2 regions of the Kribbella sp. NPDC050281 genome follow, and region 1 is predicted to be linked to the other one. Evidence: riboswitches for the same ligand, from Rfam matches in the RefSeq annotation. Region 1 holds a riboswitch; the other holds the start of a gene.
The links. A riboswitch is a leader RNA that binds a small molecule or an ion and turns the genes downstream of it on or off. The one in region 1 is predicted to bind FMN.
Positions count from the first base shown of each region.

Region 1 (5,302 bases):
CCCCCGCCCCCACCCGCCCCCACCCGCCGTCCCGGCCGCCGGCCCCGCCTCCCGCGGTACGCCTCGAACGCCTCGAACGCCGACCCCGCCTGCCCCAGCGGTACGCCTCGAACGCCGACCCCGCCCCGGCCTCCGGCTCCGGGCCTGTCCCCCGCGGCACCTCGTCTGGTGGGTCAGCCCAGCACCCGGTGGGTTGACCCACCGCGTGCGGCTGGCCAACCCACCGTCTCGTGGGCTGACCCACCAGCGGGGGCGCGGGGGTGCGGGGGCGCGGGGTGCGGGGGTGCGGGGTGCGCGGGGTGCGCGGGGTGCGCGGGGTGCGCGGGGTGCGGGGGTGCGGGGGTGCGGGGGTGCGGGGGTTAGGAGGCTTCGGCTGAGGGGCGGCGGCGACGGCGGGGACTGGTACGGCGGGGGCGGATGGGGCGGCGGGGGCCGACTAGGCGGGGGCCGGCGAGGCGGTCCTCGAGTCGCCGGGCCTCGCGGCGGATCGGCTGCGCGACGTACTCGCCGAAGATGACGCCCGACGCGATCGCGACGCCGATGGCGACCGCGGTGGCGAGGCTCACGATGCCCAGCAGGTCGCCCAGACTCATCAGCTCGTACAAGCCCTTGTAGATCGTGAGTCCGGGCAACAATGGGATCGTACCGGACACGACCACGACCAGCGGCGGCACGCCGAACCGGCGACCGAGCGAGTAGCTGCCGATCCCGACGGTGAACGCGGCCGCAGCGGTCGACCAAGCCGGCCCGAAGTCCGCGCGGGTCATCAGCGTGAACACCAGCGACCCGGCAGCGCCGATCACCGCGACCGGCGGCAGGGCCCGCAGCGGCGCGTACGACGCGTAGGCGAACGCGACCGCCATCAGCGCACCGGAGCCGACCATGATCGGCAGGTTCGCCAGCTGGATCGTCTGCGCCTCGAGACCGACGTTCAGACCGAACCTGAGGCCAAGTGCGAGCCCCAGACTCACACCGGCGATGATCCCGCCGGTCAGCAGCATCGCCTCCAGCAGGCGGGCCGCCGCAGTCACGTAGTACCCGGTGATCGCGTCCTGGACAGCACCGGTGAGCGCGATCCCGGCCAGCAGCATGATGATGCCCGCGGCAACTACCAACGATGGTTTCACCGGTGCATGAACGGCGTACAGGATCAGCGCGACCGCGCTCGCGACGAACGCGCCGGCGACCTGCTGGTAGAACGCGGGCAGTCGCTGCCGGCTGAACCACCGGTTGTTCAGGTCGATCACGACCGCGGTGACGACCGCCACCAGCGTGATCAGCCAGCCTCCGCCGAGCAGCAGCGTCGCGCCGCCGGCCATCACACCCCACGCGAGTACGGCGGTCCAGCGCGGGTACGGCGGACCCGCCGACGTCAGCCGGGCCAGTTCGCGACTCGCCTCGTCCCGGGTCAGGTCGCCGCGGGCGAACCGCCGTACCAGCCAATCGACCTCGGTCAGGCGGGAGAAGTCCTGCGACCGGTAGCGGACCAGCCGGATGTGCGTCTCCGGCGCGACGTCCGGCGCCGCCTGGTACGAGATCGCCATCGAGGTGAACGTGATGTCGACCTCGCAGCCGCGCAGACCACCGGCCGCGGTCACACCCAGGATCGTCGCGGTCGCGTCCGCCGTACCGGCGCCGCTGGACAGCAGCACCTCACCGACCCGCAACGCCAGGTCGAGGGTCCGGTAGCCCTCCCGCTGCTCGTCCCGCTCCATCACTCGCCGAGCAGGCGATGGGCCATCGCCAGGTCGGTGATGAGGATGTTCACCCAGCCCCCGAGCAGCGCGGCGCGGATCGCGGAGAACTTCCGGTCCCCGCCCGCGACGCCGATCCGGCGCGGCACCGCCAGCAACTCCTTGGCGGTCACTCCGATGACCCGCTGGTCGAACGTCGAGCGCACGTGCCTTCCCTCTTCGTCGAAGAACCGGAAACAGACGTCACCGACGGCGCCGAGCCGGCGAAGCTCGTCCTGGTCGGCCTCGGCGACCGCGTTCCCACTGCGCTGCAGCAGCGGCGAGGGCTCGAGACTGCCGATCCCGACCAGGGCGTCGGTGAGCTGTCCCCAGGTGCCCAGAACGTCCCGAACGGACACGTCGTTCATCATCGCCCGCCGGACCGCGGGCGTCCCGACCAGTCCGGGCGCGGGCAGGTAGACCGGCATCCCACCGGTCAACTCGGCGAACCGCGCGGTCAGCCGGGTCGCCTGCATCTGCACCGCCGCGTCACCCAGGCCGCCGACGATCTGGACCACCCGGTCGACCACCGGGACGCTCTTGCGCGGCATCCGGTCGACCGCGCTGATCAGCGTCTCGCTCCAGGACGAGATCCCGATCACGTGCGCACCGGTCAGCGTCATGTCCAGGTACGCCGCCGCACCCGAACCCAGCGCCGGCAGTACGTCGTCCCCGGCACCCGCGGTGTCGACCACCACGGCGTCCCGGAGCCCGTACCGGCCCTGCAACTCGTCCTCGAGGTCGCTGTGCACCCCGCTCGGCATGGTCACCACGGTGTGCACGATGCCGACCTCGACGGCCTGCTTGAGCATCCGCGACACCCGCGCCTGGGAGAGGTTGAGCTCGGCCGCGATCCTCGGCTGCCGGATGCCCTTCTCGTGGTACATCCGGGCCACCTTCGCCAGCAGCCGCAACTCGTCCAGCCCGGGCTGGCGCACCGCGCGGTTGCCGTTGGCCACGTCGACTCCCCTTAGGACACGATCAGGAATGGACTATAGGTCAGCGGCGGCGGGCGAACCCGATAAACTGACCGCAGTTTGCAAGACCACACGTGCTCTGGGGTCGGTGGAATTCCGAGCCGGCGGTGACAGTCCGCGACCCGTACACCCGCGAGGGTGTCCGGTTGACCTGGTGGAACTCCGGGACCGACGGTGAAAGTCCGGATGGGAAGATGCACGTGGCAGTCTTCGCGATGCCGTCCGGTGTGCGCTGTCCGCGCGATCGGACCCGTCGTGGAGCTTGTCGTTGCCCCCGGAGTGCCAGGCCGAGAGGACAACGACCGTGACCACCGTGACAACCCGCCTGGACACCATCCAGCACGCCGTCGACCAGATCGCATTGGGGCGACCCGTGGTGGTCGTCGACGACGAGGACCGCGAGAACGAGGGCGACCTGACGTTCGCCGCGAGCCTCGCAACCCCCGAGCTGATGGCGCTGCTCGTCCGGCACACCAGCGGCTACGTGTGCGCGCCGGCCGCGCCGGAGGTGCTCGACCGGCTCGAACTGCCGCTGATGGTGCCGGACAACCAGGACAGCCTGCGTACGGCGTACACCGTCTCGGTCGATGCGAGCAGTGGCGTCGGCACCGGCATCTCGGCCGCCGACCGGGCCCGGACCGTCCGGGTGCTGGCCGACCCGGCGGCGCGGCCCACGGACCTGATCCGGCCCGGCCATATCCTGCCGCTGCGCGCGGTGGCCGGCGGCGTCCGCCAGCGGCCGGGTCATACCGAGGCCACGGTCGAGCTGGTCCGGCTGGCCGGACTGCCGCCGGTCGGCGTGATCGGCGAACTGATGAACGACGACGGCACGCTGATGACCGGAGCCGACCTGCGCGCCTTCGCCGACACGCACGGCTTCGCGATGGTGTCGATCGCCGACCTGGTCACCTTCCTCGGCTGACCAGCCTGCGGGCGGCCGCCGCGATGCCGTCGGGCGAGAGCCCGAAGTGATCCAGCAGGTAGTCGGCCGACCCGGTGGGCGCGAACTCGGGGATCCCGAGGATCGTCACCCGGGCCGGATGCTGCTGGACGACGGTCTCCGCGACGGCACCACCGAGCCCGCCGCCGGACACCGCCTCCTCGGCGGTCACGATTCCGGCCGTCTCCCGCGCGGCCGCGACCACAGCGCCGGTGTCCAACGGCTTCACCGTCGGCATCGACAGCACCCGGGCCGAGATCCCTTCTGTGGCGAGCTGCTCGGCGGCGGCGATCGCTCGCCACAGCACGGTCCCGTTGCTGATCAGCGTCACGTCGTCGCCGGCCCGGACGGTGATCGCCCGGCCGAGCCGGAACTCGTAGTCCTCGTCGTACACCTTCGGCACGCTCATCCGGCTGACCCGGATGAACACCGGCCCGTCCGAGGCCGCCGCCCAGCGCAACGCGGCCGCCGTCTCGATCGGGTCGGCCGGCACGATCACCGTCAGGTTGGAGATCGCCCGCAGCCAGGCGATGTCCTCGATCGAGTGGTGCGTGGGGCCGAGTTCGCCGTACGCCACCCCTGGACTCATCCCGCACAGCTTCACGTTGGTGTTCGAGTACGCCACGTCCGCCTTGATCTGCTCGAGCGCGCGACCGGTGAGAAAGCAGGAGGCGGCCGACACGAACGGGATCCGGCCGCCGTTGGCCAAGCCGGACGCGACCCCGACCATGTCCTGCTCGGCGATGCCGACGTTGATCAACCGGTCCGGGAACGCCTTGCGGAAGCTGTTCAGCTTGCTCGAGCCAACCGAGTCGTTCACCACCCCGACGATCCGGTGGTCCGCGTGCGCGAGCTCGGCCAGCGTCTCGACGTACGCGTCCCGGCAGTCGTACCGCGGCCGGTCGGCGATCGAGGTCTCGACGAGAGTCATCGGAGCTCCTTGGCGTAGCCGGGAACAACGGCGTCCAGCTCGGTCAGTGCCTGCTGGAACTCCGCCGCGTCCGGCACCCGGTGGTGCCACGCGACGTTGTTGCTCATGAACGAGATCGGGTGGCCCTTGTGGGTGTGCGCGATCACGAAGGTCGGCTTCCCGGGCCGGAACGGTACGGCGGACAGCACGTCGAGCAGCTCGCCGTGGTCGTGCCCGTTCACCTCGACCACCGCGAACCCGAACGCCGCCGCCTTGTCCGGCAACGGATCCAGGTCGTTGGTCTCCTTCGTGGTGGCGCCCTGCTGCAGCCGGTTCCGGTCGACGATCACGGTCAGCCGGTCGAGCTGGTACTGGGACGCGGCCATCATCGCCTCCCAGTTGCTGCCCTCCTGCAACTCGCCGTCGCCGACCAGCACATACGTACGCCGCAGCGACACGTCGAGCTTGGCCGACAACGCGTGCCCGACCGCGACCGGCAGGCCGTGACCGAGCGGACCGGTGTTCGCCTCGACGCCGGCCACCTTGCGCCGGTTCGGGTGACCGTTGAGCGCGGACAGCGGCTTCAGGAACGTGGCCAGGTCGTCGACCGGCAGGAACCCGAAGGCGGCCAGCGTGGTGTACAGCGCCCCGGCGACGTGGCCCTTGCTGAGGATGAACCGGTCGCGCTCGGGGTCGGTGACCGAGTCCGGCGTGATGTCGAGGACCGCGCCGTACAGGGTCG
Region 1 is NZ_JBFAKS010000001.1:67,608-72,909, forward strand. It holds gene AB0I34_RS00380 (threonine/serine exporter family protein) at 360-1,715, opposite strand; gene AB0I34_RS00385 (sugar-binding transcriptional regulator) at 1,715-2,692, opposite strand; FMN riboswitch at 2,781-2,914, shown strand; gene ribB (3,4-dihydroxy-2-butanone-4-phosphate synthase) at 3,015-3,632, shown strand; gene AB0I34_RS00395 (transketolase C-terminal domain-containing protein) at 3,616-4,581, opposite strand; gene AB0I34_RS00400 (transketolase) at 4,578-5,302, opposite strand, start outside.

Region 2 (5,302 bases), on a different contig from region 1:
AGCCGCCGGTACCGGATCAGGTCGTCGATCGAGACCAGCACGAGCCCGTGCTCGTCGGCGAACGTGCGCAGCTGTGGGCCGCGCTTCATCGTGCCGTCGTCGTTCACCATCTCGGAGATCACCGCCGCCGGGGTCAGCCCGGCCAACCGGGCCAGGTCGATCGACGCCTCGGTGTGCCCCGGCCGGACCAGTACGCCGCCATCGCGGCCACGCAGCGGGAACACGTGTCCCGGCTGGACCAGGTCGTACGGCTCGGACGCGGAGTCGGTCAGCACCCGGATCGTCCGGGCCCGGTCCGCGGCCGAGATCCCAGTGCTGATGCCGTCGCGGGCATCGACCGAGATCGTGTACGCCGTCCGCATCCGCTCACGGTTGTGCGGGGTCATCAGTGGGATGCCGAGCCGGTCGAGCTCCTCGCCCTCCATCGGCACGCAGACCACGCCGGAGCTGTACCGGATCAGGAACGCGAGCAGCTCCGGCGTCGCCTTCGACGCGGCGAAGATCAGATCGCCTTCGTTCTCACGGTCCTCGTCGTCGACGACGATCACCGGACGGCCGGCGCGGATCTCCTCGATCGCATGCTCGATCGTGTCGAGCTTCAGTACGGTGCCCATGTCAGCCCACCACCACAGGTTCTGGAGTCACAGCGCGCTCCTTGTTCTGGATCTTCCACCAGGACGCGAATCCGACGATGCAGAACAGCCCGTAGACGACGTACATGGTGGCCGACGGGTAGAACTTCGACTGCACCAGCAGCGGTACGCCGACCACGTCGACGGCGATCCAGATCAGCCAGAACTCGACGAAGCCACGCGCCATGCCGTACGTCGCCAGGATCGAACCGGTCAGGATCCACGCGTCCCACTGCGGTCCCCACGAGCCCAGCTCGCGCAGGACGAAGTACGCGATCGCGTAGAGGACGACGCCGATGCCGAGCAGCTCGATCCGCTCCCGGGCGGTGGCCCAGCGCGGCTGGACTCCCGTCGCGGCACCTTGGTGGCGGGTCTGGTACCAGCGGTACCAGCCGTAGAGGCTGACCAGGGCGAAGAACACCTGGCGGCCGGCCTGGCCCCACAGGTCCTTGTCCTGCGGCGTGTCGAACACGCCGCCGACGAAGACCGTGAACAGCAGAACGTTGCCGATGATGCCGACCGGCCAGGCCGAGACCATCCGGCGCATGCCGAACAGGGCGCTGGCCAGGCCGAAGCCGTTGCCGACGATCTCCCGGATCAGGACCGGGGAGCCGGCGATCGTCACCTGCTCGTGCAGCAGCCAGTCGAGCGGGTTCACTTGGTGCCTCCAGCAAGTAGTCGTTCCACGTACTTCGCGATCACGTCGACTTCGAGGTTGACCGTGTCGCCGACCTTGTTCCGGCCGAGCACAGTCAGCTCGAGCGTGGTCGGGATCAGGCTGATGCCGAATGTGCCGGTCGCGTCGTCCACATCGGTGACGGTCAGCGAGACGCCGTCGACAGCGATCGAGCCCTTCTCGGCGACGTACTTGAGAATCTCCGGCGCGGCCGCGACCCGGACTTCCTCCCAGTGCTCGGCCGGCGTACGGCTCGCGATCGTGCCGACGCCGTCGACGTGGCCCTGGACGATGTGGCCGCCGAGGCGGTCGTGCGCGGACACCGCCCGCTCCAGGTTGACCTGCGAACCCTTGGCGGCCTGGCCGAGGCTCGTGCGCTGCAGGGTCTCGCGCATCACGTCGGCGGTGAAGGTGCCCTCGCCGGTCGCGACCACGGTCAGGCAACAGCCGTTGACCGCGATCGAGTCGCCGTGGCCGGCGTCCCCGGTCACCTTGGGGCCGCGGATGGTGAGCCGGGCGGCGTCACCTTCGAGCAGGTCGAGCGCCTCGACGGTGCCGAGTTCCTCGACGATTCCGGTGAACATTCAGTGCGTCCTTTGCGGTTCGAGCGGCGTCAGGATCAGCCGGACGTCGTCGCCGAGGCGAGTGACGTCCGCTAGCTTGAACCGCCGCAGGTGGTGGATCGATTCCGCGCCGAGGTCGCCGATCGCGGCGTACCCCGAGCCGAGCACGGCCGGGGCGACGTACGCGACGAGCTGGTCGACGAGCTGCGCGCGCAGGAAGGCGGCGGCCAGGGTCGGCCCACCCTCGAGCCAGAGGTGCCGGATCTGCCGATCGTCGAGCTGCCGGAGTACCTCGGCCGGATCATGAGTTGGCAGCAACAGAGTCTCGGCGCGGTCGTTGCGAACCCGCGCGGTCGTCGGGATCTCGCGGTCGCCGACGACGACGCGCAGCGGCTGCCGCCCGGCCGGTACGTCGTTCTCGTCGCGCACGGTCAGCTCCGGGTCGTCGTCCAGCACGGTCTGGGTGCCGACAGCAATCGCGTCGCACTCGGCCCGCTTGCGGTGTACGTCGGCCCGGGCCAGCGGACCGGTGATCCACCGGCTGGTCCCGTCCGGTGCGGCCGACCGCCCATCCAGGGTGGTGGCGAACTTCCAGGTGACGAACGGCCGCCCGGTCCGGACGCTGTGCAGCCAGACCTGGTTGACCGCCTCAGCCTCGGCCTGCAGTACGCCTTGCTGGACGGTGATGTTCTTGCGCCGGAGCTTCTCGGCGCCTCCGGACGCCTGCCTGCTCGGATCCGCGACGGCGTACACGACGCGGGTGATCCCGGCCGCGATCAGGGCGTCCGCGCAGGGTCCGGTCCGGCCGGTGTGATTGCAGGGCTCCAGCGTCACGTACGCCGTACCGCCGCGGGCCGCCGGTCCGGCCATCCGGAGGGCCTCGACCTCGGCGTGCGGGCCACCGGCAACGGCATGGAAGCCCTCACCGACCGGATGGCCGTCGGGGCCGGTGATGACACAGCCGACCACCGGGTTGGGATGGGTGGTGCCGATGCCGCGTGCGGCCAGCTCGATCGCACGGCGCATCCAGGCCACATCGATCGGCGAAGCGTTGTTCACTCACGGTCCCTCGTCGTCACGGACGCACTCCCGGGGCCATGACAACCGGCGCGGCAACCCCCGCCGTCCAGCCGGTCCTCAGAGGATCGAGGCCACGCGTTCACGCAGGCTCATCACCCACATGCCACGCCGTCCGAACGCCGGAGCTCTCCCGCCGATCGCGTGCGCCTCCCATCCGGACTTTCACCGTCGGTCCCGGAATTCCACCAGGTCAACCGACCGCCAAACCGCAGCGGCCGGGTCGCGGACTGTCACCGCCGGCTCGGAATTGCACCGACCCCGGAGCACGCGAGTGGGTTCACTCGTACTTCAAGTATGCCCTCCCCACCAACCCGCACCACGACCCAGGTCACATCCCGGTCATTCCCACCCACCGACCGGTCCTTCCCACCCACCGATCCTGGGCGGATTCGGGGCGTTCGGGTCCGGCGGGGCGGTCCCTCGGACCCTGTACCTTCTTGCCGGTGGAGGCGTTTGCTGGGCGGTATCGGCTGATCGACCTGATCGGGACCGGCGGGATGGGGTCGGTCTGGCGAGCGTGGGATCTCCGGCGGTCGGCGTACGTCGCGGCCAAAGTCCTCGGGCAGCACGACGCGGCCACCCTCCTGCGCTTCGTCCGGGAACAGTCCGTGCGGATCCAGCACCCCCACGTGGTCGCGCCGCACGGATGGGCGGCTGACGACGACAAGGTCGTGTTCGCGATGGATCTGGTCCGCGGCGGCTCTGTCGCCACCCTCCTCGGCGACCACGGTCCGCTCCCAGCGTCGTACGTCGCCGTACTGCTCGACCAACTCCTGCACGGCCTGTCCGCAGTCCACGCTGCAGGCGTCGTCCATCGCGACCTGAAGCCGGCGAATCTCCTGCTCGACGTGACCGGAACCGGACGCCCCCACCTGCGCCTGTCCGACTTCGGCGTCGCCGGCCTGATCGGCGAACCACGCATGACCCGCACCAGCACAATCCTCGGCACCCCCGGCTACCTGGCCCCCGAACAACTAGCCGGCGCCGACCCCGACCCCCGCCAAGACCTCTACACCATCGGAGCCGTAGCCCTAGAACTCCTAACCGGCCAACGCCCCACCCCCAGTCCCCTCTCACCCCCCGCCAACGCCCCATCACCCGCACCGGCCGAACCACTAGCGTCCGCCGCACCACTCGCCGAGTTCATCCGGCGTTGCATGGCAACCGATCCGTCCGAACGCCCCGAGTCCGCTCACGCCGCCGCCCGCCTCCTCGCCGAATCCGGCGTCCTCCCACACGCCGGGGAGACTCCCTGGGCCAACCACCCCGACTCCCCCGAGGTCTTCGACCAACTCCCACCCCTCCCACCTGCCTGGACCCCCACCGGCCCAGCCCAGTCCGCACCACCGCCCCGCCCCCAACCGATCCAGGCACCACAGCCAACTCCTCGACCCCAGCCAGCTCCTTCACCTGAGCCGGCTCCTCCACCCCAGCCAACCCGCACGCCCCAGCCCGCACAGGCAACTCGACCGGCACGCGTGGCGATCGCCGCCACAGCACCCACCGCCCAACCACCCGCCGCATCAGCTGCCGCGGCTCAGCCATCCGCTGCACCACACCCCGACACCACGCCGCCCAACGCAAGTCAACCGACCCGCGTAGCAACCGCCGATCCGTTGCCTACTTCGGAGAAGTCGAAGGCATCACTCAGGAGCAGAGGATTGGTGTGGGTAGCAGCAGGCTGCTTCGCAGGTGCCGCAGCCCTCCTAGGCAGCGCCGCCTGGCTTCTCCTGCACTAACCGCAAGCCCTCGGCCCCAGTGCAGGAGCAGGCCCCCCGCATGTGCCAGCCGTACGGCGCCCGCCTCGCCGGCTACTGCGCACCATGGCCCGATCGCCGACCCGGAGAGAAGCGGTGGGTGCTTCGGAGGTGCAGAGCACCGGTGACCAGCAAAGCCGCGGACCAACGGACCCGTCGGCCGACGGTGCAATTCGTTGGGCCGCTAGACCACTCGGTGCCCTCTGTTGGGCTGGTTGCTGGAGCCCGGGCCATCAGTCGTGGCCCGGCCTCTGCGTGTTGGTGGTTAGTGGGGTGGGTGTTGGCCGCCTTGGCTGGGGTGCTGCGGCGGGGCCTGGTTTGGGTACTGCGGGGGCTGGTTGGGGTGCTGGGGCCAGGGCTGCGGGGCTGGGTGGGCGGTGGCGGGCTTCTTGCGTAGGCGTAGGACGGTGAAGGTACCGATGAGCAGGAGGAGGAGACCGCCTCCGCCGAGGCCCGCGATCAGGGCGGTCGGGGTGCCGTCGTCGGAGTTGTCGCGGGTCTGGACCGGACCGCCTGCCTCGTTCTTGTCGCCGGAGTCTGCCGGTTGGGAGGGCGTGTTGGTCGGGGACGGTGTTACGGACTCGCCTGAGACCG
Region 2 is NZ_JBFAKS010000010.1:59,369-64,670, forward strand. It holds gene AB0I34_RS13170 (bifunctional 3,4-dihydroxy-2-butanone-4-phosphate synthase/GTP cyclohydrolase II) at 1-614, opposite strand, end outside; gene pnuC (nicotinamide riboside transporter PnuC) at 616-1,290, opposite strand; gene AB0I34_RS13180 (riboflavin synthase) at 1,287-1,892, opposite strand; gene ribD (bifunctional diaminohydroxyphosphoribosylaminopyrimidine deaminase/5-amino-6-(5-phosphoribosylamino)uracil reductase RibD) at 1,893-2,930, opposite strand; FMN riboswitch at 3,089-3,222, opposite strand; gene AB0I34_RS13190 (protein kinase) at 3,395-4,690, shown strand; gene AB0I34_RS13195 (VWA domain-containing protein) at 4,974-5,302, opposite strand, start outside.
Region 2: it holds a riboswitch for FMN, as region 1 does, so the genes downstream of both, ribD (bifunctional diaminohydroxyphosphoribosylaminopyrimidine deaminase/5-amino-6-(5-phosphoribosylamino)uracil reductase RibD) here and ribB (3,4-dihydroxy-2-butanone-4-phosphate synthase) in region 1, are expected to answer to the same signal.